DNA from 2 places in the Mesorhizobium sp. UC74_2 genome. Region 2 is predicted to be linked to the other one. Evidence: riboswitches for the same ligand, from Rfam matches in the RefSeq annotation. Region 2 holds a riboswitch; the other holds the start of a gene.
The links. A riboswitch is a leader RNA that binds a small molecule or an ion and turns the genes downstream of it on or off. The one in region 2 is predicted to bind S-adenosylmethionine.
Positions count from the first base shown of each region.

Region 1 (14,527 bases), 1.6 Mb from region 2:
GATGAAGTTGCCGACGCTCGGTGTCACCCGCAGGCCGAGCCGGGTCAGTTCTTCAGTCAGCCACGCCACCCACGTCTCGACATGGTGCACCGAGCGCTCGACATGGCCGCGGTCGCGTATCGCGGCTTCGCCTGCCGCAATGGCGGTGGCACTGACGTTGAAGGGATCGCGGACACGCTCGAGCGCATCGACCACATGCGCTGGTGCATAGGACCAGCCGATACGCGCGCCGCCGAGCCCATGCACCTTGGAAAAGGTGCGTGTCATCACGACATTCTCGTTGCCCGCGACCAGTTCGACGCCCGCTTCGTAGTCATTGCGGCGCACGAACTCGGCATAAGCCGCATCCAGCACCAGAAGCACGTTCTTCGGCAGACCGGCATGCAGGCGTCGCACCTCTCCGAAGGGAATATAGGTGCCGGTCGGATTGTTCGGATTGGCCAGGAATACCATCCTGGTGCGCGGCGTCACGGCCGCAAGGATGGCGTCGACGTCGACGCGCTCGTCGGCCTCCTTTGCCACCACCGGCGTTGCACCAGCTGCGAGGATAAATATCCGGTAGGCCAGGAAGCCGTGCTCGGTGTAGATCGCCTCGTCGCCCGCGCCGAGATAGATGCGCGCCAGCAGGCCGAGCGCCTCATCGGAACCGTTGAAACACTGGATGTTGGCAATGTTGAGCCCGTGCGCATCGGCGATTGCCTGGCGCAGTCTGGTCGCCTGGCCGTCCGGATAACGTTCCAATCCGGCTGCAGCCTCCTGCGCTGCCTCGACTGCTTTCGGAGAGGGTCCGAGCGGATTTTCATTGGCCGAGAGTTTATGGACTTTGGCGACACCATGCGCGACGCCCTTGCCCGGCACATACGCCTCGATATCCATGATACCGGCGCGGGGTTGCGGGCGAAGCAGGTCGGTTGCCTTGGTCATGTCGAAAGGTCCGTGATTGATGCCTCCGGCCGGAGGCCAGAGCGTTTCCGTTTCGCGGAAACGCTTTAAGTTTTTGTTTTCGAGGTATTTTTGTGACGCCACGTGATTCCACCTGGCTACAAAAATGCTCCAGTGGCGGAAATACCGCCCGCACCGCCGCTTGTCGAGGAAAACCGAACCGCCTGGCCCAGCGTTTGAGCGACCCGCCTCACCATCGATTGACGCCATCGCTTGGTCGGCGTATTAGCAGGACATCGATCCGTGGTGATTTGGCCGGTCGGCTTGCAGCCACGTTAAATAAGTCGCTAAAGGGCCGTTTGCGATCCGTAAACCGGCTTTGCGACAGCAATGCCGGTTTTGTTTTTTGGAGTTCGCAAAGTGCCGATCAAGATCCCCGATCAGCTCCCCGCCCGTGAAGTTCTGGTCAAGGAGGGCGTGTCCATAATGGACGAGCAGACCGCCCTGCGCCAGGACATCCGTCCCCTCCAGATCGGCCTGCTCAACCTGATGCCCAACAAGATCAGGACGGAGACGCAGTTTGCCCGGCTGATCGGCGCCACGCCGCTGCAGGTCGAACTGACCCTGGTCCGCGTCGGCAACCATAAGGCCAAGAACACCTCCGAGGAACATCTCATCACCTTCTACCAGACCTGGGAGGAAGTTAAGGATCGCAGGTTCGACGGCTTCATCATCACCGGCGCGCCGGTGGAGTTGCTGCCTTTCGAGGATGTGACCTACTGGAACGAACTGCAGCGCATCCTCGACTGGACGAAGACCAACGTGCATTCGTCGTTCTTCATCTGCTGGGGGGCAATGGCCGCTGCCTGGCATTTCCATCAAGTCCCGAAACACACGCTGGAGGAGAAGGCGTTCGGCGTCTTCCGCCATCGCAACAACGCGCCCGCCTCTCCCTATCTCTCCGGCTTCTCGGATGATTTCGCGATTCCGGTCTCGCGCTGGACCGAGGTGCGGACCGCCGACATTCCAGCGGGTTCCGGCCTGGAATTGCTGATGGATTCGGAAGAGACAGGTCCAAGCCTGCTTGCCGAGCAGGCTGGCAACCGGCTCTACATGTTCAACCACATCGAATACGACTCGACGTCGCTCAAGGAAGAATACGACCGCGACGTCAATGCCGGCGTATCGATCGCGGTGCCGCACGAATATTACCCGGACGACGACCCCAGGCGCCCGCCGCTCAACCGCTGGCGCTCGCACGCCCATCTCCTGTTCGGCAACTGGATCAACAGCGTCTATCAGACCACCGCCTACGACCTGGAAAATATCGGCAGGAAGCGCTGACCGGTAGCCTGGAGCGCGCCTGACAGGCGCGCTTCCGCCTATGCCGCTGCGGCGCGATGCTCGCGGAAGGCGCAGGCGATGGTGCGCAGCGCATCGCGCGAACGCTGATCGGTCAGCGTCGAATGCAGCACGATTTCCGAGGACGGCAACGGCGGCAGATTGAACCTGCGGGTGACTTCGACAGTACCGACCGGTGCAAGCCGCTCGGAGAATACGGCCATGGCGAGTCCCGCCGACACAGCTGCCATCACCACCGACGAGCCGCCGCCCAGGAACACCTCCGTCCAGGCGATGCCGGCATCGTCTAGTGCATGGGTGCCGATGTCGCGCACGCCACATGCCGGAGACAGGGCGGCAAGCCGTATCGGCTCGTCCGGCCGGCAACGGAAACTGGGAGCGGCGAACCAGCCGAAATGCTCAGGCCCAAGGACCTCGCCGTCGCGACGATCGTCCTCGCGCCGCACGATGGCAGCATCCAGCTCGCCGCGATCGAACGCATCGAGCAGATTGCGCGAATTGTCGACCTGTACCTCGATGGTCAGCGCGGGATCATGTTCGTTGAGCCGCGCCAGCAGGGTCGTCACCTCCGGGCCGGCGACGTGGGCTGCGATGCCCAGCGCGAAACGGCGGGCACAGGAGAAGAGCCCGGCAACGGCACGGTCATGCGCAACGAGAAAATCACGCGCAGGCTGGATGAACACCGCTCCTTCCGCTGAAAGCCGCACGTGACGCGGCGTGCGCTCGATCAGCTTGCGGCCAACCTTCTCCTCGAGGCGCTTGAGTTTCACGCTGATCGCCGCCTGGGTCGTACCCAACGCATCGGCGGCTCGGGTGAAACTCTGAAGGTCGGCAACCATGACAAAGGCCTGCACGGCCTCGACGTCTAGTGACAACATTGTCAGCATACCAATTTGTTATCTCTGAAATAGATTTACATCGCATTTTCTTATGTTCAAGCTGCAACTATCTGGAATTCGGATTTCACAACGCAATTGAGCGGCGTGGGCGTGGACATCGCCTCCGCCGGCGCCGGAGGTTTTTGATGCCTACCCCCAATACAAACGGTCTCGTGCTGGCGGCCGTGTGCCTGTCCGCCTTGATGTTCGGCCTGGAGATTTCGAGCGTACCGGTCATCCTGCCGACGCTGGAGCGTGTGCTGCAGGCCGATTTCAAGGCCATGCAATGGATCATGAACGCCTACACCATCGCCTGCACCACCGTGTTGATGGCGACCGGAACTTTCGCCGATCGCTTCGGCAGGAAATTTGTCTTCGCCATTACGGTCGCGGCCTTCGGCCTGACCTCGCTGATGTGCGGGCTGGCGCCCAACACTTCGCTGCTGATCGTCGCGCGCTTCCTGCAGGGTATGGCCGGCGGCGCCATGTTCATCTGCTCCATCGCCATTCTCTCGCATCAGTTCCAGGATGGCAGGGAACGCGGCAAGGCCTTCGCCATCTGGGGCGTGATTGCAGGCATCGGTCTCGGTTTCGGACCGATCATCGGCGGCGGAATCGTCGCCTTGTCCACCTGGCAATGGGTTTTCCTCGTACACGCACCGCTGGCGGTTCTTTGCCTGGTCCTCACCTATGCCGGCGTCACCGAATCGCGCGATCCGCAGGCCAAGAAGCTCGATGTCTTTGGCATTGTCACCCTCAGCGCTGCCGTCTTCGGCCTCGCCTACTACATCACCCAGGCCCCTGACTTCGGTGGCTTCCTGAGCCCGGCCGCGCTCGGTATTGCCGCGGCCACGATCGTCGGCTTCATCGCATTCGTGCTGGTGGAACGCTACCACACTCACCCGATGTTCGACTTCTCGGTCTTCAGGATCCGTGACTTCTCCGGCGCGATCGTCGGCTGCGTCGGCATGAACTTCAGCTACTGGCCGTTCATGATTTACCTGCCGATCTATTTTTCGGTCGGGCTGGGTTATGACAGCACCAGGACAGGTCTCGCGGTACTGGCCTATACGGTGCCTTTCCTGGTGATGCCGCCGATCGCCCAGTACCTGCTGGCGCGCTTCAACGCGCGCATCGTCATCCCGCTCGGCCTGTTCACCATCGGCCTCGGCTTCATCCTGATGTGGCTGGGTTCCGCTTCCGAGGCGGCAAGCGGCCTCACGGTGCTGCCCGGTGCGCTCGTCGCGGGCATCGGCCTCGGTCTCACCACGACGCCGGCCACCAACATGACGACCGGTTCGGTGCCGGCGAGCCGTGCCGGCATGGCCTCGGGCATCGACACCAGCGCCCGCCTGATCGCGCTCGCCATCAACATTGCGGTAATGGGGTTTGTCCTTGTCGAAGGCATCCTGCACGGCCTGAAGAAGGGCCTGCCGAACGCGACCGAAGGGGTTGACCTGCGTGCGATTGCCGAAAGGATTGCCGCCGGCAACACCAGTGCATTGCACGATGGCAGCCAGCCGGGTCTGGCGGTGCCGGCGGATGTGGTCCACTCGGCTCTGGTCGAAGGTTTCGGCTGGGTGATGCTTTATGGCGGCCTCGGCGTATGGGTCCTGGCCGCGCTGTCCTTCGCCATCTTCGGTTCCAGCAAGGCCGGGCCGATTTCGGCATCCGAAGCACGCGCGGAATCGCATATCCTCTGAGCGTGCAAGATCCGCTCGTAAACCGTCCCGCCGACAACGGGACGGTTTACCTCTAGTTCACGTGCTCGACCTTCTCGTCATCGCGATCATGCCTGGCTCCGTTGCCATTGCGCTTGACGCCATTTCCGTTGCGCTTGCGCGCGCGGATCACCGGTGGCGGCTCCAGCGCGCCCGCTCTTATCCGCGGCGGTCGCAGCGCCGGCAGGTCGGCGCATTTGATGATCTCGAGCGCGCGCGGGAAGAAGTTGTAGTTGTGCTGGCCACGGCCGATGTTGACGATGCCCGCCTTGGGCAGATGCTTGCCCAGCATGGCGAAGATGCGCTTGGCGATCGTGCCGCTGAACGTGTCCATCGCTTCGTCGATCACCACCCAGTCCGGTTTCTGCAGGGCGAGCCTGGCAAAAGCAACCAGCCGCTGTTCTTCCTCGCTGAGTTCCCTGTCCCAGCGGGCGTGGCGGTCAAGCGACGGCGCGAGGTGATCGAGACCGGCCTCGGCCAGAACACGCCTGGTGCTCGCATCGTCGATAGTCGTGACGCCGTCGACCAGCACCTCGCGCAGCGTGCCGGGTGCAAAATACGGCGTGCGCGGGACGAAGGCGAGATTGGCACCTGCCGGCATGCCGATGCGCCCTGCTCCCCAGGGCCACAGCCCGGCCACTGCCCGGAAGAACAGCGTCTTGCCGGCACTCGGGTCGCCGGTGATCAGCACATGCTCGCCCGGTTTGATCGTCACCGACTTCTGCGCCAGTCTCGAGCAGCCCGAGGTCGCCCCGACGATCAGGTCCTCGAACACCATGGTGCCGTCCTCGGTTTCGAACACCTCGATATGCTGCTCGTTGCCATGCAACTGATCGGTCTCCTTCAGCGCCATGCGGAAGTCGGCGACCCGCATCAGCGTGGCACGCCAGTCGGCAATGGCGCCGATGTTGTTGACGAACCAGCGCAGGGAGGAATGGACCTGGTTGAAGGCGCCAACCGCCATCATCAGCCCACCGAACGTGATGTCGCCGGCGAAATAGACCGGCGCCGCCACCAGGATCGGCGCAACCACGGTTATCCAGCCATAGGTGTCCGTTACCCAGCCCAGATTGATCTGAGCGCGGAAGATCCGCATGATCGAAGCGATCAGCGCGGCGAGATCCGTCGCCAGCCGCCGTTTCTCGCTTGTTTCACCGTGCGAAAGCGCGATGGCATCGATGTTCTCGTTCACGCGAACCATGGAAAAACGCAGGTCCGCCTCGCGTGCATAGCGGTCGCTGTTCAGCCCGATCAACGGTCGCCCGACCAGCCAGCTCAGCCAGGACGCGATCCCGGCATAGAGGAACGCGGCCCAGACCATGTAGCCTGGAATGGCGATGGCATGTCCGCCTATGTTGAAGACAAACCCCGAGGACAGTGCCCAGAGCACGCCGACGAACGACACCAGCAGGATGAAGGATTGCACCAGACCGACTCCGAGATCGGTCGAAAGATCGGACAGGTGTCCGGCATCCTGTTGCATGCGCTGATCAGGGTTGACACCGATGGCTCCCGCATTGGCGACGCGGAACGCACGGTTCGGTTTCAGCCATTCCTCGATCAGGTCGATGGTCAGCGCTTCACGCAGCTTCAGGCGGAAGCGCTGATTGAGCCATTGCTGGCCGATGTTGAGCACGAGCAGCCCACCGGCAATCATCGCGAAAACGCCAAGCTGATCGAGAAAGGCGGTCAAGTCGCGCCGTTGCAGCGAATCGTAGAACGGCTGGTTCCAGCGATTGAGCAGGATCTGGCCGTAGGCCGTGGCGAGGATGATCGCGAGAATGCCAGCGCCGAAGATCAGCAGCGCACGGCGCCCTGGCGACAGGCTCAACCCCTGCCGGACCGTGGCCAGCTGATCGCGAAGGCTGCTCATTTCAGCCTGGACGGTGGTGCCGGATATCTCGCTCATCACCGTTGCGCTCCGCGAGCTCCCAACCCATCGGCCTCGTTGACCTGTCGGCCGAGCCGTGTCGCACCTTGCGGGGAGAACACCGGCACGAAGACGCGGCGCGATGCGCGTTGCACCACCGGCACGCCCTGGTAGAGCCGCTTCTGCGCCGACACCGCGATGACGCCGGAGAAGATCGGCCACATCCGCCGTCCGGCGCTTTCAAAAAGCGACTGGAAGCGCATCATGAAACGGCGTTGCGAGGGGGGGAAATAAAGTCCATCCGACCAGGCGGCCGGAGTGAAGTTCGCCTCGCGCAGCAACTCCGCGATCTGCCCACGCGAATAAGGCCTTCCGGTGCCGAACGGTGTGTGTTCGAAACGCGCCCACACACCGCGCCGGTTCGGCACGACAATGACGACGTGACCGGCCGGCGCCAGCACACGCCAGACCTCATTCAGTGTCTCGCGTGGATTTTCCGTATGCTCCAGGGAATGGATCAGCAGCATGCGGTCGATGGAAGAATCGACCAGCGGCAGTTCCTCGTCGAAGACCAGGGCGGTTGCCGACGGGCCGGCAGGTGGCCAGATTACCGCACCTTGCGTGGCCGGCATGAAGGCGAGCGCCCGCTCCGCATCGGTGCCGAAACGCTCCAGCCAGGGCAGCGCATAGCCCAATCCGACCAGCCTTTCATTGGGAACGGAGGCCCAGATCGACGAGAGTGCCATGGTGATCGAACGCTCGGCCAATTGTCCGAGCGGCGAGGCATAGAAGGAGCGCAGGTCGACAATATCCGAATGCATGGGCTGGACCGTATCTGCGGGAAGGCTGGTGTCAACAAACAGCGGTGCTGATGACCGTATCTCCCGACAAGTAGGGTCGCGTCGGCATCTTTAAAGCATGTCGCGCAAAAGTGCGCGGCGGTTTTGCGATAACGACATGCGGGAGATGAAGAACCTTCTGCGCAAGGAGCGAATGTGAAAGATCGCGACATGCATTAGAGGGTGACAGGAACGGCCGATCACCCTATCTGTGCGGGCGACAGAGGAGACCGGCGATGGCGATCGAAATCGAACAGTTCATGTGCCGCCAGGATAATTTCGGCGTTCTGCTGCGCGAGCCGAAAAGCGGCGCGGTGGCTCTCGTCGACGCGCCGGAGGAAGCCTCCATCTCAGCCGCCATGAAACGCACCGGCTGGACACCGAAAACCATCCTGACCACCCATCACCACACCGACCACGTCGAGGCTAACCTGACGCTGAAGCAGCGCTACAATCTTGAGATTGTCGGGCCGGAGGCCGAGAAGACCAAGATCCCCGGCATCGACCGCACCGTGAAAGGCGGCGATCGCTTCAACCTGGGCGAAGAGACGGTCGAAGTGATCTTCACTCCTGGTCATACCGCCGGCCATGTTTCTTATTATTTTCCGCAATCCAGCGTCGTTTTCACCGCCGACACGCTGTTTGCGCTCGGCTGTGGCCGACTGTTCGAGGCGCCCGCCGCGGTGATGTTCGAATCGCTGAAGAAGCTCGCTGCACTCCCCGCCGACACAAAGGTCTATTGCGGCCACGAATACACCTTGTCCAATGCGCGTTTCGCACTGACGGTGGACCCCACCAACTCGGCCCTGAAGGAGCGCGCCACCAGAATCGAAAAACTGCGCGCCACGGACAAGCCGACCTTGCCGACGACGATCGGCGAGGAACTCTCCACCAACCCGTTCCTGCGCTGGCACGACCCGGCGATCCGCCGCCATCTCGGCATGGAAAAAGCCAGCGACGCCGAGGTCTTCGCCGAAATCCGCAAGCGCAAGGACGTGTTCTGACCATGACGCCGGCGGAAATCGTCGCGGCGCTCGACATGCAGCCGCACCCGGAAGGTGGATGGTACGTCGAGACCTTTCGTGACGCGCCGCAAGGCGGACGTGGCTTTTCGACGGCGATCTATTTCCTGCTCGAACGCGGCCAGGTCTCGGTCTGGCACCGGGTCAAGGATGCTTCCGAAATCTGGCACTATCACGCCGGCGCTCCGCTGGAACTCTCGTTGCATCGTGAGGGCCACGGCGTGACCCGGCATGTGCTGGGCGTCGACCTTGTCGCCAGCCAACGGCCGCAGATTGTCGTGCCGGCAGGCTGGTGGCAGACCGCGGCGAGCCTTGGCGACTGGACACTCGTTGGATGCACCGTTGCGCCGGGCTTCAATTTCGGCGCATTCGAAATGGCAGCGCCCGGCTGGCGGCCCTCCTAGCACGTCCTTCCTGCCGAAAAATCGATGACGATTTTCGAGAGCTAGGTTGCGAGAAGAAAGCCCAGCGTGATCGCCAGTTGCGCCAGGTAGTAGAGCCCCCATACCGCATAGCGCATCCAGACCCGATGCCGCTCCACCGCCTCGGCCAGGAACTTTTCGATCGCCAGAAGCGCGTCCGAAGCCATGAACAGGACCGCGCCTGCGATGACAAGCGCGTTGTTGGTGGTCAGCGCGGTCACGCCCATGGCGAAGATGGCGGTGACATACACAGCAACCGGGACTTTGAGGTCCGAACCGATATGCGGCCACAGCAGGCGCAGCATGCCGAGCGCGAAAACAGCCATGATCAGGGCTGCCACGATGTGCCAGGGTGCTCCGGTCAGCGCCGACAACCCATCGCCGGCGACGGCGAACAGCGCGACATAGGCAAGATGGGCAGCGAGGAAACTGCCCAGTCCGCCGAGAAAGGCCCTGTCACCGGCTTGCGACAGGAATGCGTCGCCGAGCGCACTAAGCGCCAGCGCGGCGACAAGCAGCGCTGGACCGCCTTGCAGGTAGGCGAGCACGGCGAGCAACGCGGTCGCAAGTGTCTTTGCAGCCGAACGTTTCCACGACGGCGCGCCGTCGAGGACGAAGGCATAAAGCACCGCTGCCACGATCGAGAAGATCAGCGTGCCGTTCGGTGTCGCTTCGATGCCACCGGGAAAGGGCATCATGCGCCGGCTCCATTCTCGACCGCCTGACGCTTGCCGAACAACAACGATTTCGCCGCCAGCACGGCGCCACCGGTGATGAGCACGCAGGCGGCAAGGATGCGCAGGCTGGGTTCCGCAAAACCGGCGACGATCAGCACCAGCGTGGACAGGAGCGGCGCCGCATAGCTCGCCGCCCCCAGCACCTGGATGTTGCCGCGCTTCACGCCGATGTCCCAGGCGTAGAAGGCAGCCCCCACCGGCATCAGGCCGAGACCCATTACGGCCAGCCACTGGCCGGCATTTGCGGGCCATACGGTCTGCTCAAGCAGCAGGTGGCAGACCAGGGAGAGCACCGATGTCGCCAGGCAGAACCAGGTGACGATGGTGGTTGGCACCGATGGAAAGCGCCGCGACAGAAGCGAATAGGACGACCACAATACCGCGCACACCGCAGCCATTGCATAACCGAAGCCATAGCGGGGATCGAAGGCCAATCCGCCACCCTTTGTGACAATCAGGAAGGTGCCTGCCAGGCCGAGCAATGCGCCGGCGACATGGTTCCAGGCAAGCCTCTCACCCGGCATCAGCGCCGAGCCCAGCACGATGAGCAGCGGCCACAGATAGGCGATCAGGCTCGCCTCGACCGCCGGCGCGTTGCGCAGCGCCGTGAAGTAGAAGAAATGGTAACCGAACAAGCCGCCGATGCCGATCACCCACACGATCGCCGGGATCGGCTCCGGTTTGGCAGCCGGCATGAACAGCCTGGCCGCGAGGCCGACACAGGTGCCGATGGCGAAGGTGACTGCCGAAAGCTGGAAGGGCGGCATCGTGCCGGAAGCATCGGTTAGCAGAGCCAGCAAGGCCCACATCGCCACTGCCGAGAAGCCTATCAATGTCGCGCGCGCCATGCCCCCTCCGATGGCGCATCTTCGTGCGCCTAGCTCTTTGCCTCGAACCGTCGCGCCTTGACGGTGATCGTGCCGATTTCCGTGCCGACCGTGGCATGGATTGGCGCATATATCCCGGTTTGGCCGAGCGGCGCAAACGTCACCATGATCTTCGAACGGTCCCGCAGGAACTTCAACGCCTTGCGCCGCTGCGCATAGCCGGACACCGGCTGAAACGTCATCAGGCAGGTCACGGTCGGGCCCTGATAGCCCTTCACCGCCATTTTCCCCTTGCTGACTGGCGTCAGCACCAGATTGGCGCGCATCTCGCCATCATACATCTTCACCGTGCGGCCGCAGACCTCATCGAGGCTGCCGGCACGGATGACAGTAGCACCGATCGGATCGGCGACGCCCTTCAGGTCCCCGGCATCGAGCGGTAGCCAGTCGTCGCCGCGTGGCTTGGGGGGTGGCAGTACCTTGGAAGACGATACCGCGCCGGCGGAAAAGCGGATGTCGACCATCGAGACTTTCTTGCCCGAGGTATAGTCCGCGCGGAAAGCCTGCGGCTGGATGCCGGCGCGCGAAAAGCGGCCGGATGCCGTCAACGTGCCAGTCGTGTCGTCGAAGATCAGCGCCAGTCCGGCCGCCGAGGCGCTGCCGTCTATGGTATACTTGTCGCCCTCGTAGCGGCTGTCGAAGCTTGATCGGGCCACGGTGATGCCGAGAAAGGAAATCGTGTATTCGCCGTGGAAAGCTTCCGCGGCAGGCGCCGCGGAGGTCGCCATGGTTGTGCCGGCAAGCAGGGCTGCAAGGACAAGGGTCGGGCGCGGCATCGAAACGTCGGTCCTTTCAGTGTTGGCTGAAACAGCCTGGATCTCCGTGGAGCGTTTCCGTCTTTTCACGGAAACGCGGAAACGCTCCGTCTCTTTGTCTTGCCGCATGATCCTCGTCCGAGAAGTCCGCACCTTTTCGGGATCATGCTCTGACAGCTTCTCAAGCGGGCAAATCCGGCGAATATATGGGGACGCCGTCAAGGCATTTGATGATCTCGAGCATGGCTTGTCCCTCAACGCCGCAAATGCTGTTGCGTTGCACCATCAGCCTGTGAAATATGCATCCTGCAAAATGCCGCAGAGCCGGCGAACCAAAATTTGACCGGAGAGGCCCGATGAACGCTCCCGCCGCGACTTCCACCACTTTCGTCCCCTTGCGCCTCGCCGGCCGTTCGGTTGCCGTCCAGGCAACCGCCGTCTTCCTCGGCACGCTGTTCCTCGCCGCCTCCTCCTGGATCGAGGTGCCGATGTTCCCGGTGCCGATGACCATGCAGACGTTCGCCGTCACGCTGGTCGGCGCGCTTTTCGGCTGGCGTCTCGGCCTCGTCACGGTTCTCGCCTGGCTGGGTGAAGCTGCCGTCGGCTTCCCGGTTCTCGCTGGCGGCGCCGGTGGCCTCGCCTATTTTGCCGGCCCGACCGCCGGTTACCTCGCCGCCTTCCCGATCGCCGCCGCTTTTGTCGGCTGGCTGGCCGAGCGTGGCTGGACCGCCGAAGGCCGTCTGGTTCGCAACGTCGTCGCGATGCTGGCGGGCAACGCCTTCATCCTGGTTTTCGGCACGCTGGTGCTGGCCGGCATGATCGGTGCCGAAAAGGCCTACACCTTCGGTTTCGCCCCGTTCGTGCTCGGCGGCATCCTGAAGGCCGTCCTGGCGACCGCGACCATCGAAGCCGTACGCCGCGGCAAGATCTCGCTCTGAAACCTTCTTTGCGGGGCTGACGTGACCGTCCGCATCCGCGGCCACCACCTGCTGTGCATGCTGACCTATGTCGGCAAGGGCTACAGCGAGGCCTTCACCAAGGGCTATGACAAGGTGGTGCAACGACTGAACCGCGGCGAGGACATGCTCCTCGTCGCCGGTCCTGACGATATCTGCCAACCGCTGCTGGCCGACTCAGACCCTCATTGTTTCCGCGACACCGTGCCTGAACGCGATCAGCTTGCCGCCGATGCGGTCGAGACTTTGATCGGTCGCCCGATCTGCGTTGGCGAGCGTTTTTCCCTCGATGCATCGACGATAAAGCGCATGCGCGAGGCGTTTCATGCCGGAACCACACGACAGGCTTGCCATGGCTGCGAATGGTTCGACCTGTGCAGCGGTATCGCCGATTCCGCATTCAGTGAAGTAAGGCTCGACCACCGGCGCGCAAAAGCATAGCCATATGCCGGTGATATCGAAGCTTGCATCGGCTGGTTGGCGGATTGCTAAGCCGAACAACGCTTGACGCCCCCACGAAATGGCACTATGGAACGCCAACTTTTTCCTTAAGGCCGCCGAGAGCATCGCGCGCCATCTGGCGTGGCTCGAAGGTTTGGCCGGTATGAACTGAAGGTAGCAAAAATGTCCCGCGCTTGCGAACTCACCGGCAAAGCCGTCCAGACCGGCAACAATGTGAGCCACGCCAACAACAAGACCCGTCGTCGCTTCCTGCCGAACCTGGTCAATGTCACGCTGATCTCGGAAGCGCTGAACCAGAACGTGCGCCTGCGCATTTCGGCCAACGCACTGCGTTCGGTCGAGCACCGCGGTGGCCTCGACGCCTTCCTGGCCAAGGCCGACGTGAAGGAACTGTCGCAGCGCGCTCGCCTGCTGAAGAAGCAGATCGCCAAGAAGACTGCCGGCGAGATCGCTGCCTGATTGATTTCGGGCGGGGGACGACCGCCTGAGCATCGGATTGGCTGGCGCATAGCTTGAACATCCGATGCTCGAATGATGGATGCGCCGCCCGTCCCGGCCAGGCGCTCCGCTGGTTCCATTACCCAGGATAAAAAAATGCGTTTCCTTTCGCGCTACTTGCCCTTTGTGGTCGCCATGGCGCTTGTCGTCGTGGCCTCGAACATCCTCGTTCAGTTTCCGATGCAGGGACAGGTCGGCGCGTTGTCGCTGGCCGATATCCTGACCTGGGGCGCCTTCACCTATCCGTTCGCCTTCCTCGTCACCGATCTCGCCAACCGCCGCTACGGGCCGTCTGTGGCACGCCGGATCGTCTTCGTCGGCTTCATGGCCGCCGTGATCTGCTCCATCGTCGCGCCGCCGCTGCTGTTCCGCGCCGGGCTGATCGAATTCGACACGGCGGCTGCCCGCCTGGTGCGCATCGCCTGCGCTTCCGGTGCTGCCTTCCTGACCGCCCAGCTTCTTGATGTCACGGTGTTCAACTGGTTGCGCCGCCAGAGCTGGTGGCGTGCTCCGATCTTCGGAACGCTGGTCGGTTCGGTGTTCGACACGCTGATTTTCTTCTCGATCGCCTTTTCCGCTACCTTCGCCTTTATCGGCCCTGACGATGCTTTCGCATTGGAGAATGCGCCGTTGCTCGGCATCTTTCCGATGGAAACCATGCGCTGGCTGTCCTGGGCGCTGGGCGACCTGTCGGTGAAGCTCATCATCGCGGTCTTCGCGTTGATTCCCTACCGCCTGATCGCAGCGCGTTGGGGCCAGCCGGCAACGGTCCAGCCTTGATCCCCTGGGAGCAGCTCGACGCCGCCAGGACGCCTGACGGCAAGCAGGAGCTGCGGCTGAAGCGGCGCGGAAGCGAATTCTCGATCATGCTCGGCTCCAACGAGCTGATGAACAGCCGTCTCAGCGGCTCTGAGGAAGCGCTCGCCCGGCTTTCGCTGGAGAAACTCGGCAGGCGCGATCGCATCAACGTCCTGATCGGCGGGCTCGGCATGGGTTTCACCCTGCGCGCCGCACTTGCCGAACTCGGCAGCGATGCAAGGGTCACCGTCGCCGAGCTGGTGCCGGCGGTGATCGCCTGGGCACGCGGCCCGATGACCGCAATCTTCAACGGCTGTCTCGAGGATGCGCGTGTCGCCATCAGCCAAGGCGATGTCACCGCCGCGATCGATGCCGCTCGCCGCGAATTCGACGCTATCCTTCTCGACGTCGACAACGGGCCCGAAGGGTTGACGCAGG
Region 1 covers NZ_CP170562.1:6,024,193-6,038,719, reverse strand. Annotated here, with positions in the region: gene hisC (histidinol-phosphate transaminase) at 1-924, opposite strand, end outside; SAM riboswitch at 1,176-1,253, shown strand; gene metA (homoserine O-succinyltransferase) at 1,303-2,226, shown strand; gene ACFJIU_RS29485 (LysR family transcriptional regulator) at 2,265-3,122, opposite strand; gene ACFJIU_RS29480 (MFS transporter) at 3,269-4,825, shown strand; gene ACFJIU_RS29475 (ABC transporter ATP-binding protein/permease) at 4,878-6,752, opposite strand; gene ACFJIU_RS29470 (class I SAM-dependent methyltransferase) at 6,752-7,534, opposite strand; gene gloB (hydroxyacylglutathione hydrolase) at 7,789-8,556, shown strand; gene ACFJIU_RS29460 (cupin domain-containing protein) at 8,559-8,978, shown strand; gene ACFJIU_RS29455 (lysoplasmalogenase) at 9,020-9,694, opposite strand; gene ACFJIU_RS29450 (DMT family transporter) at 9,691-10,581, opposite strand; gene ACFJIU_RS29445 (DUF3108 domain-containing protein) at 10,611-11,396, opposite strand; gene ACFJIU_RS29440 (biotin transporter BioY) at 11,732-12,313, shown strand; gene ACFJIU_RS29435 (DUF1284 domain-containing protein) at 12,371-12,772, shown strand; gene rpmB (50S ribosomal protein L28) at 12,956-13,252, shown strand; gene ACFJIU_RS29425 (queuosine precursor transporter) at 13,388-14,071, shown strand; gene ACFJIU_RS29420 (hypothetical protein) at 14,068-14,527, shown strand, end outside.
Region 1: linked by a shared signal. The riboswitch ahead of metA (homoserine O-succinyltransferase) and the one ahead of ACFJIU_RS06375 (O-succinylhomoserine sulfhydrylase) in region 2 are both predicted to bind S-adenosylmethionine.

Region 2 (14,527 bases):
TTCCGCCCGTGCACCGTCATGGTCAACCTTCTGTCATGTGCACGACATGAAACGGTGATGGTGTGCGCCGATCGCGTCCGGTCCCGTGATGATTCCTGGACGCAGCCTAACAAGGCTTTCAGGCCGCGTTTCCGGGAGTGACCTGACTTCATGGACCTGACAATCGCAGCCGCATCTTTCTCTGCCGCCCTGCTTCTCACCAATCTCGTTTCCATAGGACTGGCGTGGTCCCAGCTGGAACGACGACGCACTGCACCGGCACCTCGTAGCGATGCACCGCCGGTTTCGATCGTCATACCCGCGCGCGGTATCGAGCCCTTTACGCCCGAGACGCTTGAGCGCGCCTTCCGGCTCGACTGGCCGGACTACGAACTGATCTTCTGTGTTGCCCACACCGATGACCCGGTTGCGCTGGCGATCCGCACCACCATGGCGCGTTTCCCCGAGGTACCGGCGCGTCTCCTGTTCGGCGACGATCGTATCAGCGGCAATCCCAAGCTGAACAACTGCGTCAAAGGCTGGGAAGCGGCGCGGCACGACTGGGTGATCCTGGCCGACTCCAACGTTCTGATGCCGCGCGACTACATCCAGAACATGATGCAGGCTTGGCGCCCCGACAGCGGCCTCGTCTGCTCGACGCCGGTCGGTTCGCGTCCAGACGGTTTCTGGGCCGAGGTCGAATGTGCCTTCCTCAACACGCTGCAGGCGCGCTGGCAATATACCGGGGCTGCCGCCGGTCTCGGCTTCGCGCAGGGCAAGAGCATGTTGTGGTCGAAGCCGCTGCTCGATGCCAATGGCGGCATCCACGCGCTGGCCGCCGAGATCGCCGAGGACGCTGCAGCGACCAAACTGGTCAACGGGCTCGGCCTTAAGGTCCACCTGGTGGCTTCGCCGTTCGAGCAGCCGCTCGGGCACCGCAAGGTGGAGGCCGTGTGGTCGCGCCAGGCGCGCTGGGCAAGACTGCGCCGCGTCACTTTCCCTCTGTTTTTCGCGCCGGAGCTGTTTGTCGGCGCGGCCATGCCGTTGCTGTTCGCGCTGATTGCCGCCGCCGGCTCAGGCGCAGACATGCTCTCGACCACCTTGCTGGTGCTGGCTGCCGTCTATCTGCCGGAATACGCGCTGGCGCTGGCCAAGGGCTGGCACGCCTCGCCGCGGCTGATCGCCGCCATGGTGGTGCGCGACATCATGGTCCCGGCCATCTGGCTGCGCGGCTGGCTCGGCGGCGCCATCGACTGGCGCGGCAACACCATGAACATCACCACCAAGTCCGATGAAGCCGATGAGGTTTTGTCGGGCGCTTGACCTTTTCAGCGGTATCGCCGCCAGCCGGTTTGCGGCATGATTGCCGGAGGCAGGGGAGGTTGGCCGTGCTGTCCGAGGATCGCTATTGCCAGATCGCGCTGGGTTTCCCCGAAGCCGAGCAGAGCAGCCATTTCGATGTCACCGATTTCCGCGTGCGCGGCAGGATCTTCGCAACGCTGCGGCCAAAGGACGGCCGCGCCGTCATCAAGCTAGCGCCGGACGAGCAGCGGCTGCTGCTCGAAACATCGGCGAGCCAGTTCGAGCCGATCCCCGGCTCGTGGGGCCAGAAGGGCTGGACGCGGGTCCGGCTGGAAAAGGCGGACGAGGAAACCGTCCGCCATGCCATGGCGATGAGCTGGCGCTCGGTCGCGCCGAAATCGCTGCGTTAGCAGGGAAACGGAGCGGAATGCGGGGTTCCTTCCCATTGCATTCCGCTCGAGTTGTCACGCCTTGGCGAGCGCCTGTTCGATGTCTTCGAGCAGGTCATCGGTGTCTTCGAGGCCGAGCGACAGGCGCAACGTGCCTTCGCCGATGCCCAATTCGGCGCGTGCCTCGTCGGTCAGGTTCTTGTGCGTCGTCGTTGCCGGATGGGTGATCAGGCTCTTGGCGTCGCCCAGATTGTTGGAGATCAGCACCACGTCGAGCGCGTTCTCGAAGGCGAAGGCCGATTTCTTGCCGCCCTTGAGGTCGAAGCAGATCAGCGTCGAGCCGCCGGTCATCTGCTTCCTGATGATGTCGGCCTGCGGATGGTCGGCGCGGCCCGGATAGATCAGCCGCCCGACCTTCGGATGGTCGGCCAGGAAGTCGGCGATCTTGCTTGCTGCTTCCGTCTGCTGGCGCACGCGCAGCGGCAGCGTCTCCAGGCCCTTCAGCAGCACCCAGGCATTGAAGGGCGACAGGCTCGGCCCGGTATGGCGGAAATAGTCGTGCAGGTTCTCGTCGATCCACTTCTTGTCAGACAGCACGATGCCGCCGAGGCAGCGGCCCTGGCCATCGATGTGCTTGGTGGCCGAATAGACGACGATGTGCGCGCCGAGCTCCAGCGGCTTCTGCATCAACGGCGTGGCGAAGACATTGTCCACCACCAGTCTGGCGCCGATCGAATTGGCCAGCCTGGCGACGGCAGCGATGTCGACCACTTCCAGCGTCGGGTTGGTCGGGCTTTCCAGGAAGAACAGCCTGGTGTTGGGTCGGACCGCGGCTTCCCAGTTCCCGATTTCGGTGCCGTCGACCAGTGTCGCCTCGATGCCGTACTTCGGTGCCAGCGTCTCGACCACCCAGCGACAGGAGCCGAACAGCGCGCGCGCGGCGACGATGTGGTCGCCTGCCTTGAGGCCGCACAGCACGGCTGCCGTCACCGCGGCCATGCCCGATGCGGTGGCGCGGGCATCTTCCGCGCCTTCCAGCGCGCACATGCGCTTTTCGAACATGTCGACGGTCGGGTTGGCATAACGCGAATAGATGAAACCGGGCTCTTCGCCCTTGAAGCGGGCCTCGGCGCGCTCGGCGCTGTCATAGTGATAACCTTGCGTCAGGAACATCGCTTCCGACATCTCGCCGAAGCCCGATCGCAGCGTGCCAGCGTGGACGAGCTGGGTTGCGGGTTTCCAATTGCGCTTTTTCTCGGTCATGGTTCCATTCCGACACAAACTGGCTGCCATATGACTGGCAGGCACAAAAAACCGGCCGCGAAGTCGCAACCGGTCCATACGGCCTTTGTCGGGCCCTGCGGTCCTTTAGCGACTTGTTTAACGTGGCTGCAAGCCGACCGGCCAAATCACCACGGGATAAAGCACCCTTTAGACCCGGGGGCGGCTTGCGTCAATTGCCGGCTTCATTAAGAGCATGGAGGACTGGCTGACTTGAGCCACCTGTGGAGTTGTCATTGCGCAAGACAGGCATTCTTCCCGATCAGGACATCGCGGCGCTGTTCCAGGCAGGCAGCCTGAAGTCGCCGCGCCCGCTCGATGGCGACCAGATCCAGCCGGCCAGCCTCGACCTTCGCCTTGGCGAAAAGGCCTACCGTGTCCGCGCCAGTTTCCTGCCCGGCCCCCACAGCACGGTGGAAGCCAAGCTCGAGCGGCTGAAACTGCACGAAATCGACCTCGCCGACGGCGCGGTGCTGGAGACGGGCTGCGTCTACATCGTGCCGCTGCTGGAAAGCCTGGAATTGCCTGGCGACATTTCCGCCTCGACCAATCCGAAGAGCTCCACCGGCCGGCTCGACATCTTCACCCGTGTCATGACCGATCATGGCCAGGAATTCGACAAGATCGCCGCCGGCTATCGCGGCCAGCTTTATCTCGAAGTCAGCCCGCGGACGTTCCCGATCGTCGTCCGCACCGGCTCGCGCCTGTCGCAGATCCGTTTCCGCACCGGCAATGCGCTGTTGTCGGAAGACGAACTGCACGCGCTGCACCGCGCCGAGACACTGGTGGCAATCGATCCGCCCAATATCTCCAACGGCGGTATCGCGCTGTCCATCGACCTGGCCGGCGACAAGGACGGGCTGGTCGGCTACCGCGGCAAGCATCACACCGGGCTGGTCGATGTCGACAAGCGCGCCGCGCAGGACATCGTCGACTTCTGGGAGCCGCTCTATCGCAGCGGCGCTGGCGAACTGGTGCTCGATCCCGACGAGTTCTATATCCTGGTCAGCCAGGAAGCGGTGCATGTGCCGCCGCTCTATGCTGCGGAGATGACGCCGTTCGATCCGCTGGTCGGCGAATTCCGCGTGCACTACGCCGGCTTCTTCGATCCGGGCTTCGGCCATTCCGCCGCCGGCGGCACCGGCAGCCGCGCGGTGCTCGAAGTGCGCAGCCACGAGGTGCCGTTCATCCTCGACCATGGCCAGATCGTCGGCCGGCTGGTCTTCGAGCATATGCTGAAGCGGCCGACCGCGCTCTACGGCACCGATCTCGGCTCCAATTACCAGGCGCAGGGGCTGAAGCTGTCGAAGCATTTTCGGGCGGCGAGATAGAGTAGGGGAATAGGGGAGTAGGGCAGAAAACGATTGCCTATTCCCCTAGTGCCTCACCGAGAGCCACCCGGCTAAAGCAGCAAGTCCACGTCGCATCCTGTGCTTGCCTGGCCCTCGGCGGCGTGCTTGGCTGTTCGCGGACAACAAGACCAACCCGAGGGGGAAAATGATGAAGATGTCCAGATGGTTCGCAACGGTCGCGGCCGCCACGATGTTGGTGGCAGGCGCCAGTGCCGCTCTTGCCGCCGACAAGATCAAGATCGGCACGGAGGGTGCTTATCCTCCTTTCAACACTCTCACCGCCGACGGCAAGCTCGAAGGTTTCGACATCGACATCGCCAATGCTCTGTGTGCGCAGATGAAGGCCGAATGCGAGATCGTCACGCAGGATTGGGACGGCATGATCCCGGCGCTGCAGGCCAAGAAATTCGACGCCATCATCGCCTCGATGAGCATCACCGAAGAGCGCAAGCAGAAGGTGGCCTTCACCAACAAATATTACACCACGCCGCTGGCGCTGGTCGCACTGAAGGACAGCACGCTGGCTAGTACGGATGGCGAGGCGGTCAAGGGCAAGACCGTGGGTGCGCAGGCTTCAACCACGCAGGCGAACTATGCGCAGGACGTCTACGCCAAGGCCGGCGCTGACGTGAAACTCTATCCGACGCAGGAAGAGGCGGTGACCGACCTCGTCAACGGCCGCCTCGACGCCGTCCTTTCCGACAAGTTCGTGCTGGTCGACTGGATGAAGAACGGCTCGGCCAAGGACTGCTGCAAGATGATCGGCGACGTCAAGGGAACCGAGACCGAGGCTGGCATCGCGATCCGCAAGGAGGACAACGAATTGCGCGAGAAGTTCAATGCCGCCATCGACGCCATCGTTGCCGACGGCACCTACAAGAAGATCCAGTCGAAATATTTCGACTTCGACATCTATTGAGTTGGGGCTGGTCGCCAGCCTTCACCGAAGCTGATGAAAGGCCGGGACATGTCCCGGCCTTTTGTTGTCATGTGGACATTGCGATCAGGTCACATGGGTCAGATAGCGCTGCTCCACTGCACCGGCACCAGTTCGAAGCCGTTGCCCGCTTTGGCGATGTGGCCGGTGGCGGGGAAGGGGGCGTGGTAGAAGGCGACCTGCATCTTCTCCGCTGCCGCCATGTCGAGCAGCTTGCGTCGGGTGGCCGTTGCCTGCGGCCCGTCCATGTCGAAGATCGCCGTCCAGTCGGGGTTGCGTACGAAGAGCGCGGGATGGTTGGTGGTGTCCGACAGGGCCATCAGCCTGCCTTCGCCGGAGGTGATGGCGAAGACGGTGTGGCCGGGCGTGTGGCCCGGAGCGGCTATCGCGGTCACGCCGGGCACCAGTTCCTTGTCGGCTTCGAACTGTTTCACATCCTTGGCGACGGGGCCGAAGACACGGCGCACGGTGGCGAAGGCGTTCCTGGCGGCTTCCGGAGCGGCGTTCATTTTGGCATCGTCCATCCAGAACGCCCATTCGGCAGCCGGCACCATCACCTCGGCGTTGGGGAAGACGGCGGTGCCGTCCTTGAGGCGGAAGCCGTTGATGTGGTCGCCGTGGAAATGGCTGATGATGACGGTCGAGACATCCTCCGGCGTGAAGCCGGCTGCCTTGAAATTGTTCATCCAGACCCCGGAGGTCGGCGCGCCGGAATCACCATTGCCGGTGTCGATCAGCACCAGCCTGTCGCCGATCTGCAGCGCCAGCGTGGTGTAGGAGATCGAAAGTGCGTCGCTTGGCAGATAGGCGGCTTCCAGCGCTTTCTCGACGTCGGCCAGTTCGGCGTTGCGGATGAACCCTTCGAGCGGGCGTTTGCCGAAACCGTCATTGAGGGCGGTGACGGTGATGTCGCCGACCTTATAGCGATAGAAGCCGGGGTTGTGGCTCACGGCTGCGTCTTGTGCCCGGGCCGGAGCGATGCCGGCGGGCAGGTCGAGGATGGCAGCGGTGGCGAGAGCGCCGGCGCTTGCCATGACGGTGCGGCGGGAAAGGGTGAAACTGGCCATTGATGGGACTCCAAAGGTCAGCGGGCACGGCCTTGCCCGGCAGCGCTCATCGCCGACCGGTTCCGCGCCCCGGAGAATAACCCCGAAGGCAGGCTAGCAGCCGGACCGCTCGCTTCAACCCGATGCGGCCGGAGGCGGGTCACCTTTGCGTGAGTCGGTCGTTATCGGGGAAGAAGCGCACCTGTCTTGCCTTTGGCAGATGGAGCACCAATCGAAGCCCGGTGCTGGCGCTTCCTCGCTTTGCCGGCACATGTTTGGCAGGATCTGGCTGTTCTGGCTCAATGGAGGGAAAATAAGAATGAAGATTTCGAAATGGCTCCTCTCGGCTGCGGCTGCGACACTGTTGATGGTCGCGCCGGCTGCTGCCGAGAAGCTGAAGATCGCCACGGAAGGTGCTGCGCCGCCTTTCAGCACGGTGACGGCGGATGGCAAGCTGGCCGGCTTCGACGTCGATATCGCCAATGCGCTGTGCACCCAGATGAAGATCGAATGCGAGATCGTCGCGCAGGACTGGGACGGCATGATCCCGGCGCTGAAGGCCGGGAAGTTCGACGCCATCATCGCCTCGATGACCATCACCGAGGAACGCAAGAAGCAGGTCGCCTTCACCAACAAATATTATGCGACGCCGCTGGCGCTGGCCGGCCTGAAGGACACCACCGTGACCGGCACCGAGCCGGCGGCGCTCGACGGCAAGACGCTGGGCGCGCAGGGCTCGACCATGCAGGCCACCTATGCGCAGGATGTCTACGCCAAGGCCGGCGCCGACGTGAAGCTCTACCCGACGCATGAGGATGCTGTCGCCGACCTCGTCAACGGCCGGCTCGACGCCATCATCACCGACAAGTTCGTGCTGGTCGACTGGGTCAAAAACGGCAGCGGCAAGGATTGCTGCAAGCTGATAGGCGACATCAAGGGCACGGAGGCCGAGATCGGCATCGCCATCCGCCAGGGCGAGGACGCGCTGCGTGGGCGTTTCAACGCCGCGATCGATGCCATCGTGGCCGACGGCACCTACAAGAAGGTGCAGGCAAAATATTTCGACTTCGACATCTATTGAGCGGCTGAAGCCGATCAAGAACCGATGGATCTACGGGCGCCGCAGGCGCCCGTTTTGTTGTCTGCACCAAACTCCGGTTCCATAACCCCGAATGTCCTAAAAGGTGGTATCTTCGACATTCATGACGAAAACCGGTCGTCCTATCTATAGCTGGCGCCCCGATCGACGGGAGCGCCAAAGGAGATTGAGATGACAAGCGAACACAAAGGTACGGCTCTCGTCACCGGCGCATCGTCAGGCATTGGCGCGATCTATGCCGATCGTCTGGCGAAACAGGGCTACGATCTGATCCTGGTGGCGCGCAACGCCGGGAGGCTGCGCAACCTTGCAAACGCGATCAGCGACGAGACAGGCCGTTCGGTCGAAGTGCTTCCGGCCGATCTCGGCAAGAGCGCCGATCTGAAGCAGGTCGAAAACCTGCTGCGCACCGATGCCAGCATCACCATGCTGGTCAACAATGCGGGTATTGGCGCCGTCGCGCCGCTGCTTACCAGCGACATCGATGCCATGCAGTCGATGATCGACGTCAACGTGACCGCACCGATGCGGCTGGCCTATGCGGTAGCGCCGGGGTTTGTTGCACGCGGCAAAGGCACCATCATCAACATCGCCTCGATCGTCGCCATATCGCCGGAAACGCTGAATGGCGTCTATGGCGGTAGCAAAGCCTTTGTCCTGGCCTTCTCGCAATCGCTCCATCATGAGCTCGCCGACAAGGGCGTCCGCGTTCAGGCCGTGCTTCCGGGCGCGACAGCAACCGACTTCTGGGAACTCTCCGGCAGGCCGGTCGAGCATCTGCCCGCCGAAATCGTCATGTCGGCCGACGCCATGGTCGATGCCGCGCTGGCGGGACTGCGGCAGGGTGAACTGGTCACCATCCCTTCGCTGCCCGACATCGCCGATTGGCAGACCTTCGAGGCGGCACGCAATGCGCTCCGGCCCAATCTCTCATTGGGTACGCCTGCCAAACGCTACGCTGCCTGACATCGATCCCTGACATGCTGCCCGCAATGCCGACAACCGACTTTGAAAGAAGCGACAATGTCCCAATCTCTTCAGGAAAGTTCCGAAAACTCGTCTTCCGCCTTGAAACTGGAAGTGGTCGTGCTGCCAGTCGCCGATGTCGATCGGGCCAAGGCCTTCTATGCCGGTCTCGGCTGGCGGCTTGATGCCGACTTCGTCAACGGCGATGCATTCCGCGTCGTGCAGTTCACGCCGCCCGGTTCGAACACCTCCGTTCATTTCGGCAAGGGGCTTACACCGGCAGTGCCTGGCTCCGCGCAGGGGCTCTATCTGATCGTGGCCGACATCGAGGCGGCGCGTGTGAGCCTCAAGACGCATGGCGCCGAGGTGAGCGACGCGTTCCATCGCGCCGCAGTCGGTGGGCCGGCGCTTCCCGGACGCGATCCGGAGGGACGCAGCTACAATTCCTTCGCCACGTTCAGCGATCCAGACGGCAATGGCTGGATTCTCCAGGAGATCACCGCGCGGTTGCCGGGGCGCGTCGAAGCAGACGTCACCACATATGGTTCGGTGGGCGACCTGGCGGCAGCGCTTCGTCGGGCGGCGGAAGCACATGGCGAGCACGAGAAGCGGAACGGCGGCCAGCACGATTTCAACTGGCCGGACTGGTATGCCGCTCACATGGTGGCGGAAAAGGCCGGCACGGACCTGCCGCTCTGAAACACGGCGGCTTCGCGATCGTTGTAGAAGATGACCTGATTTTCTTATATTCCACCTATTGCGCCAAGGCTAAAAGGGGAATGTGCTGATGCTGAGGATCGGTTTCGTGCTGACACCCGGCTTCCAGATGATGAGCCTGGCCGCCGCTTCGGCGTTCGAGTTCGCCAATCTGGTCGCCGGCGAAAAGGTCTACGAGATGGAGATCCTGTCGGAGACGGGCGGCCTGTTGAGCAATTCGCTCGGTATTCCGATCGAGACCCACAAGCTGCGCCTGTCCGGGCATGACACGCTGATCTTCGGAACGGGAATCGTGGTCGATGATCCTGCTCCCGCCATCGTGGCGTTCGCGCGCAAGGCCTTCAAGTCGACGCGTCGCATCGCCTCGATCTGCATGGGCACCGCTATCCTCGCGGAGGCAGGCCTTCTCGACGGCAGGCGGGCGACCACGCACTGGCTCGTCGCACAGAAACTCCAGGCCCGTTATCCAAAGATGCGAATGGAAGAGGATCGTATCTTCATCGTCGATGGCTCCATCTGGACGTCAGCAGGGATGAGTGCCGGCATCGACATGGCGCTCGGCATGATCGAGAAGGATCTCGGCGCGGATCTGGCGCGGGCGGTGGCGCAGCGGCTGGTGCTCTATCACCGTCGCGCCGGCGGCCAGTCGCAGCATTCCGAATTGCTGGCTCTCGATGCCAAGTCGGATCGTATCCAGAATGCGCTGGCTTATGCCAGGGTGAACCTGCGCTCGGCGCTCTCGGTGGAGGAGCTCGCCGAGGCAGCGCATCTCAGCCCACGCCAGTTCAGTCGTGCCTTCCGCGCCGAGACTGGGCAGACGCCGGCCAAGGCGGTGGAGAACCTGCGGCTCGAGACGGCGCGCGTGATGATGGAGCAGAGCCGGCATCCGATCGACGTCGTTGCTGCCGAAACCGGTTTCGCCGATCGCGAACGCATGCGGCGCGCCTTCATCCGCGCCTTCGGGCAGCCGCCGATGGCGATCCGGCGCAGCGCGCGGGAATCGTCGCTCGCCAGCTGACACTTGGAGCGCTTCCGTTTTTTGCGGAAACGCTCCAACTCTTTGTTTTTATGAAACTCCGGACGCGAAACCACGTACACTTCTGCTGGAATTGCTCTGGTGGAATACTCAGAAGGCTTCCGGGAGGGACAAGCGCATTTCCAGCTATTGGTACATCTCGATCCTGCCTTCACACGCGCGGAACACACTTTCCGAAACAGGCCCGTTGATAGCATTTCTCCAGGGGCAGCCCGAGCTCAGGCAGACGGGCGCCGTCAGTTTTGGCGGCGCGGATGGCCGGCCATGGCTCAGCATAACGATCGTGAACGCGACGCCGGCTGGTGACTGGGCCAGTGACGGCACATACATTGCTCAATTCAACCGGGTCGAAATGGTCTGCTCCGATTTTGACCGGCGAGATTTCTATGAGGAGATATGCGCGAGAATAGCCGGGTTTCTTCAGTGGGATATCGCAGCCGACAACAATGAGTAGCCGGCCCTGGAGGTCGGCATCTGTCTCGCCGGATCACGCCACCGCCAGTTCGTCGCCTCGCGCCAGCTGGCTGCTCGGCATATGGCAACGGATGAAGCCCGTCTCGGTCTTGCGGAGCGGCGGGCGGCTTTCGGCGCAGACCGTTCCGATCTGTCGCGGGCAGCGGCCCGCGAGTGGACATCCCTGTCCGCCTGCCGACGTCTCGCCGGGTATGGCCGGGGGGCTTGCGACATACTGGTCCCTGCGCAGCCCGGGTGCGGCCTCGAGCAGCATCTGGGTGTAGGGGTGCAGGGGGGATTCCAGCAGTGTGGCGGTCTCCGCCATCTGCAGGAGCTCGCCCCGGTATAGCACCGCCACCCTGTCGGCCAACTGCTGCACGACGGCAAGATCATGCGAGATGAACAGCATCGCGACGGAATGCCGCTTCTTGAGCGACTGCAGCAGCTCGACAATGCGCGACTGGACCGACACGTCGAGCGCCGACAGGATCTCGTCGCAGATCAGAAGCTTCGGGCTGACCAGCAAGGCGCGTGCGATGGCGATGCGCTGGCGCTCGCCGCCTGAAAGCTGTTCGGGGTAGCGGTTGAGATAGCCGGCATGCAGGCCGACGCTCTCCAGCACGGTTTCGAGCGTCGTGGCGTCGGATTTGATGCCGAAATGACGCAGCGGCCGTTCCAGGATCGACCTGATGCGTCTGCGTGGATTGAGCGAGGCATCGGGGTTCTGGAAGATGTACTGGATCTGCCGCAGTTGTTCGACCGAACGCCGCCGCAACGCCGGCGCCAGCGTCTCGCCGCCGAGGCGGATCTTGCCCGATCGCGGCTCCAGCCGTCCGCTGATCGCGCGGGCGATGGTCGACTTGCCGCTGCCGGATTCGCCGACAAGGGCGACGACCTCGCCCGACTTCAGTTCGAAACCGATATCGCGGGCAACGATGTTGTCTGCCTTGCCCAGAAGGTTCCGAAGCACACTTGGCGATTGGTACGACAAGGCAAGATCCTCGACGCTAAGCACCGGTCCGGCCTGGATGTCCGGCTGCGGCGAGCGGGCTGCTCTTGTCAATGCAGCCGTGGCGGGTTCGATCTCCTTCCAGCGCATGCAGGCGACGGCCCGGTGTTTTCCCGACGGTTCGAGTGCCTGTGGAATGCTCTTGCAGTCCGCCTTGGCGAAGTCGCAGCGCGGTTCGAATTTGCAACCGCCGGGGATCTGGTCCCGCCTCAGCATTCCGCGCAGGCCCCGGCCGCCGCTTGCTCCGTCGATCGTCGGGATCGACGCGATCAGGCCGCGCGAATAGGGGTGCACCGGGGCGGACAGCAACGCGTCGCAGGGCGCGACCTCGACCAGCTGGCCGGCATACATCACGCCGACACGGTCGGCGATCTGGCTGAGCAGGGCCAGGTCGTGCGTGACGTAGAGCATCGCCATGCCGATGCTGCTTCTCAGATCCTTCAACAGCTGGATGATCTGGCGTTGGGTCGTGACGTCGAGGCCGGTTGTCGGCTCGTCCAGGACGAGCAGGTCGGGATTGCACGAGACCGCCATGGCAATGGTCACGCGCTGCTGCTGGCCGCCCGAAAGCTCATGCGGGAACCGGTGGCCGACATCCGGCAGCCCGACCAGGGCGAACAGCTCCGCAAGACGCCGTTCCATGGTCATGCCGGCCGGCAGGGCCCTATGTGTGGCGATCATCTCGCGGATCTGCGTTCCGACCCGCATGCCCGGGCTGAGCGAGGTCGTCGGGTTCTGCGGCACCAGCGCAATGCGTCTGCCGCGCAGGCGCGCCAGCGACCTGGCGTCGAGCTTCAGGAGGTCGATGCCGTCGAAGAGCACCTCGCCGGTCTGGGCCAGGCTGTTGACGGCACCGTAACCGAGAAGGCGATAGGCGACGGTGGATTTGCCGCAACCGGATTCTCCGACAAGCCCGAACGCTTCTCCACGCGCGATGTCGAACGAGACGCCCTGGACGACATTCGTCCAGCTGCCGGGGCGGCCATAGGCGATACCGAGGTTGCGGACTTCGATCAGCGTCTTCATCGTCAGGCTCCCATCACGGGCCGCTGGCCGAGCATGCGCGACAGGCCGTCGGTGAAAAGGTTGAATCCGATGACGAGGGATGCCAGGCCGAGCCCCGGCCCGAAAACCGTCATCGGCGAGGCGATCAGGAGGTTGCGGTTTTCGCTGATCATCAGGCCCCATTCCGGCGTCGGCGGGCGGATGCCGAAGCCCAGGAAGCCGAGCGCCCCGATCAGGATCGGCGCATAGCTCAGCCGCAGCGAAAATTCGACGAGCAGCACATTGGCGGTGTTGGGCAGGATTTCGCGGAACACGACGGACAGCGTTCCTTCGCCGCGCAGCTCGGCTGCCGCGACATATTCGCGGGTCGCGACCTCCATCGCCGCCGCACGCGCAATGCGCGTGATGCGGGGTGCATAGACGATGGCAACCACGACGATGATGAGGGCCGGTTGTCCCGCGAGCGCGGGGCCGGCGGCAATGATCATGACCAGCGCCAGCGCCAGGAACGGTATGCTGATCATCGCTTCGACCACACGCTGCAGGATGTCGTCGAGCCAGCCGCCGACATAACCCGAGACAAGACCGATCGCGGCGCCCGTCGCCATTCCAAGCACCGTGCCGGCGAAGGAAAGCAGCAGCACGATGTGGGCGCCGTACATGAAGCGGCTGAAGACATCACGGCCGATCTGGTCAAGTCCCATCGAGTGCTGCCACGACGCGCCGGAAAGCGGCAGTCCCGCCCCCCATCTCGGCATAGCCGAAAGGGGTCCAGAAGATGCCGATGATCGCAAACAGCAGATGGGTGGCAAGGATGATTGCGCCGGCCTTGAATGGTCCTGGCGCGGTATGCCAGCCCTGGAAGGATCTGGCCGGGCGGGATACGATCGCGCTCATCAGCGTGTCCTCAGGCGTGGTTGCAGCAGTACTGCACAGATGTCGGCAACGAGGTTGGCCGCGACGTAGACCGCAGCGCTGATCATCACGGTTGCCTTGATCAGAGGGATGTCGCGCAGCTGCAGTGCGTCGATGAGCAGGGTGCCGAAACCCGGATAGGAGAAGACACGCTCCACGATGACCACGCCGCCGATCAGGAAGCCGAGGTTGAGGGCCGTCACATTGAGCGCCGGCACCAGGGCGTTGGGCAAGGCGTGTCGCCACAGCACGGCCGAGGGCCGCAGCCCTTTCAGTTCGGCCAACCTGACATAGTCGGAGCGCAGCACTTCGATCAGGCTGTCGCGCAGCACGCGGATGGCATAGACGGCCATCATGATGGCAAGCGTCGCCGCCGGCAGGATCATGGCGCGCAGCATCTCCGGCCAGCTGCTGTGTTCCGAAACCGTTGCCAGTGCCGGCAGGATCGGGATGGCGACCGCAAACAGGAACAGCAGGATCGTCGCCAGCAGGAAGTCGGGCAACGACAGCAGCACCAGCGTGATGACCGAGATGATGTTGTCGACGGCCTTGCCCCGGTTCGTCGCCTGGATGATCGCGGGAACCAACGCCAGGACCAGGTAAAGCACGAAGGCAAACAGCGAGAGCAGCAGCGTGTTGACGATGCGGGTCCCGAGCACGTCGGCGATCGGCCGCCCGGTTGCGAGCGAGGCGCCGAAATCACCGTGCAGCAGATTGCCGAGCCACTGGAAGTAGCGGGTCAGCGGTGGCTGGTCGAGGTGCAACTGGCTGCGGAGCACCTCCAGCGCCTTTGCCGTCGCATCACGTCCGAGGATGCGGGTCGCGATGTCACCCGGCAAGGCTTCGAGGATCAGGAAGATCAGGACCGAGACGATCAGGAGTGTCAGGGCCGAGAGCAGGATCCGGCTGGCGAGGAGGCGCAATATGCTCATTTCAGATCCAGTCCGGCTGGTGGTGGGGCGGCATCCACCGGCAGATGATCCGGGATGAATGCCGCGTCGGTATCGAGGTCGCCCTCCCAGATGTAAAGCAGGACCAGCG
Region 2 covers NZ_CP170562.1:1,351,608-1,366,134, forward strand. Annotated here, with positions in the region: gene ACFJIU_RS06365 (glycosyltransferase) at 151-1,302, shown strand; gene ACFJIU_RS06370 (MmcQ/YjbR family DNA-binding protein) at 1,368-1,691, shown strand; gene ACFJIU_RS06375 (O-succinylhomoserine sulfhydrylase) at 1,746-2,933, opposite strand; SAM riboswitch at 3,019-3,096, opposite strand; gene ACFJIU_RS06380 (2'-deoxycytidine 5'-triphosphate deaminase) at 3,188-4,282, shown strand; gene ACFJIU_RS06385 (ABC transporter substrate-binding protein) at 4,452-5,222, shown strand; gene ACFJIU_RS06390 (MBL fold metallo-hydrolase) at 5,321-6,307, opposite strand; gene ACFJIU_RS06395 (transporter substrate-binding domain-containing protein) at 6,612-7,367, shown strand; gene ACFJIU_RS06400 (SDR family NAD(P)-dependent oxidoreductase) at 7,557-8,351, shown strand; gene ACFJIU_RS06405 (VOC family protein) at 8,394-9,050, shown strand; gene ACFJIU_RS06410 (GlxA family transcriptional regulator) at 9,139-10,086, shown strand; gene ACFJIU_RS06415 (dipeptide ABC transporter ATP-binding protein) at 10,592-12,592, opposite strand; gene ACFJIU_RS06420 (ABC transporter permease) at 12,595-13,275, opposite strand; gene ACFJIU_RS06425 (hypothetical protein) at 13,265-13,468, opposite strand; gene ACFJIU_RS06430 (ABC transporter permease) at 13,468-14,418, opposite strand; gene ACFJIU_RS06435 (dimethylsulfonioproprionate lyase family protein) at 14,415-14,527, opposite strand, start outside.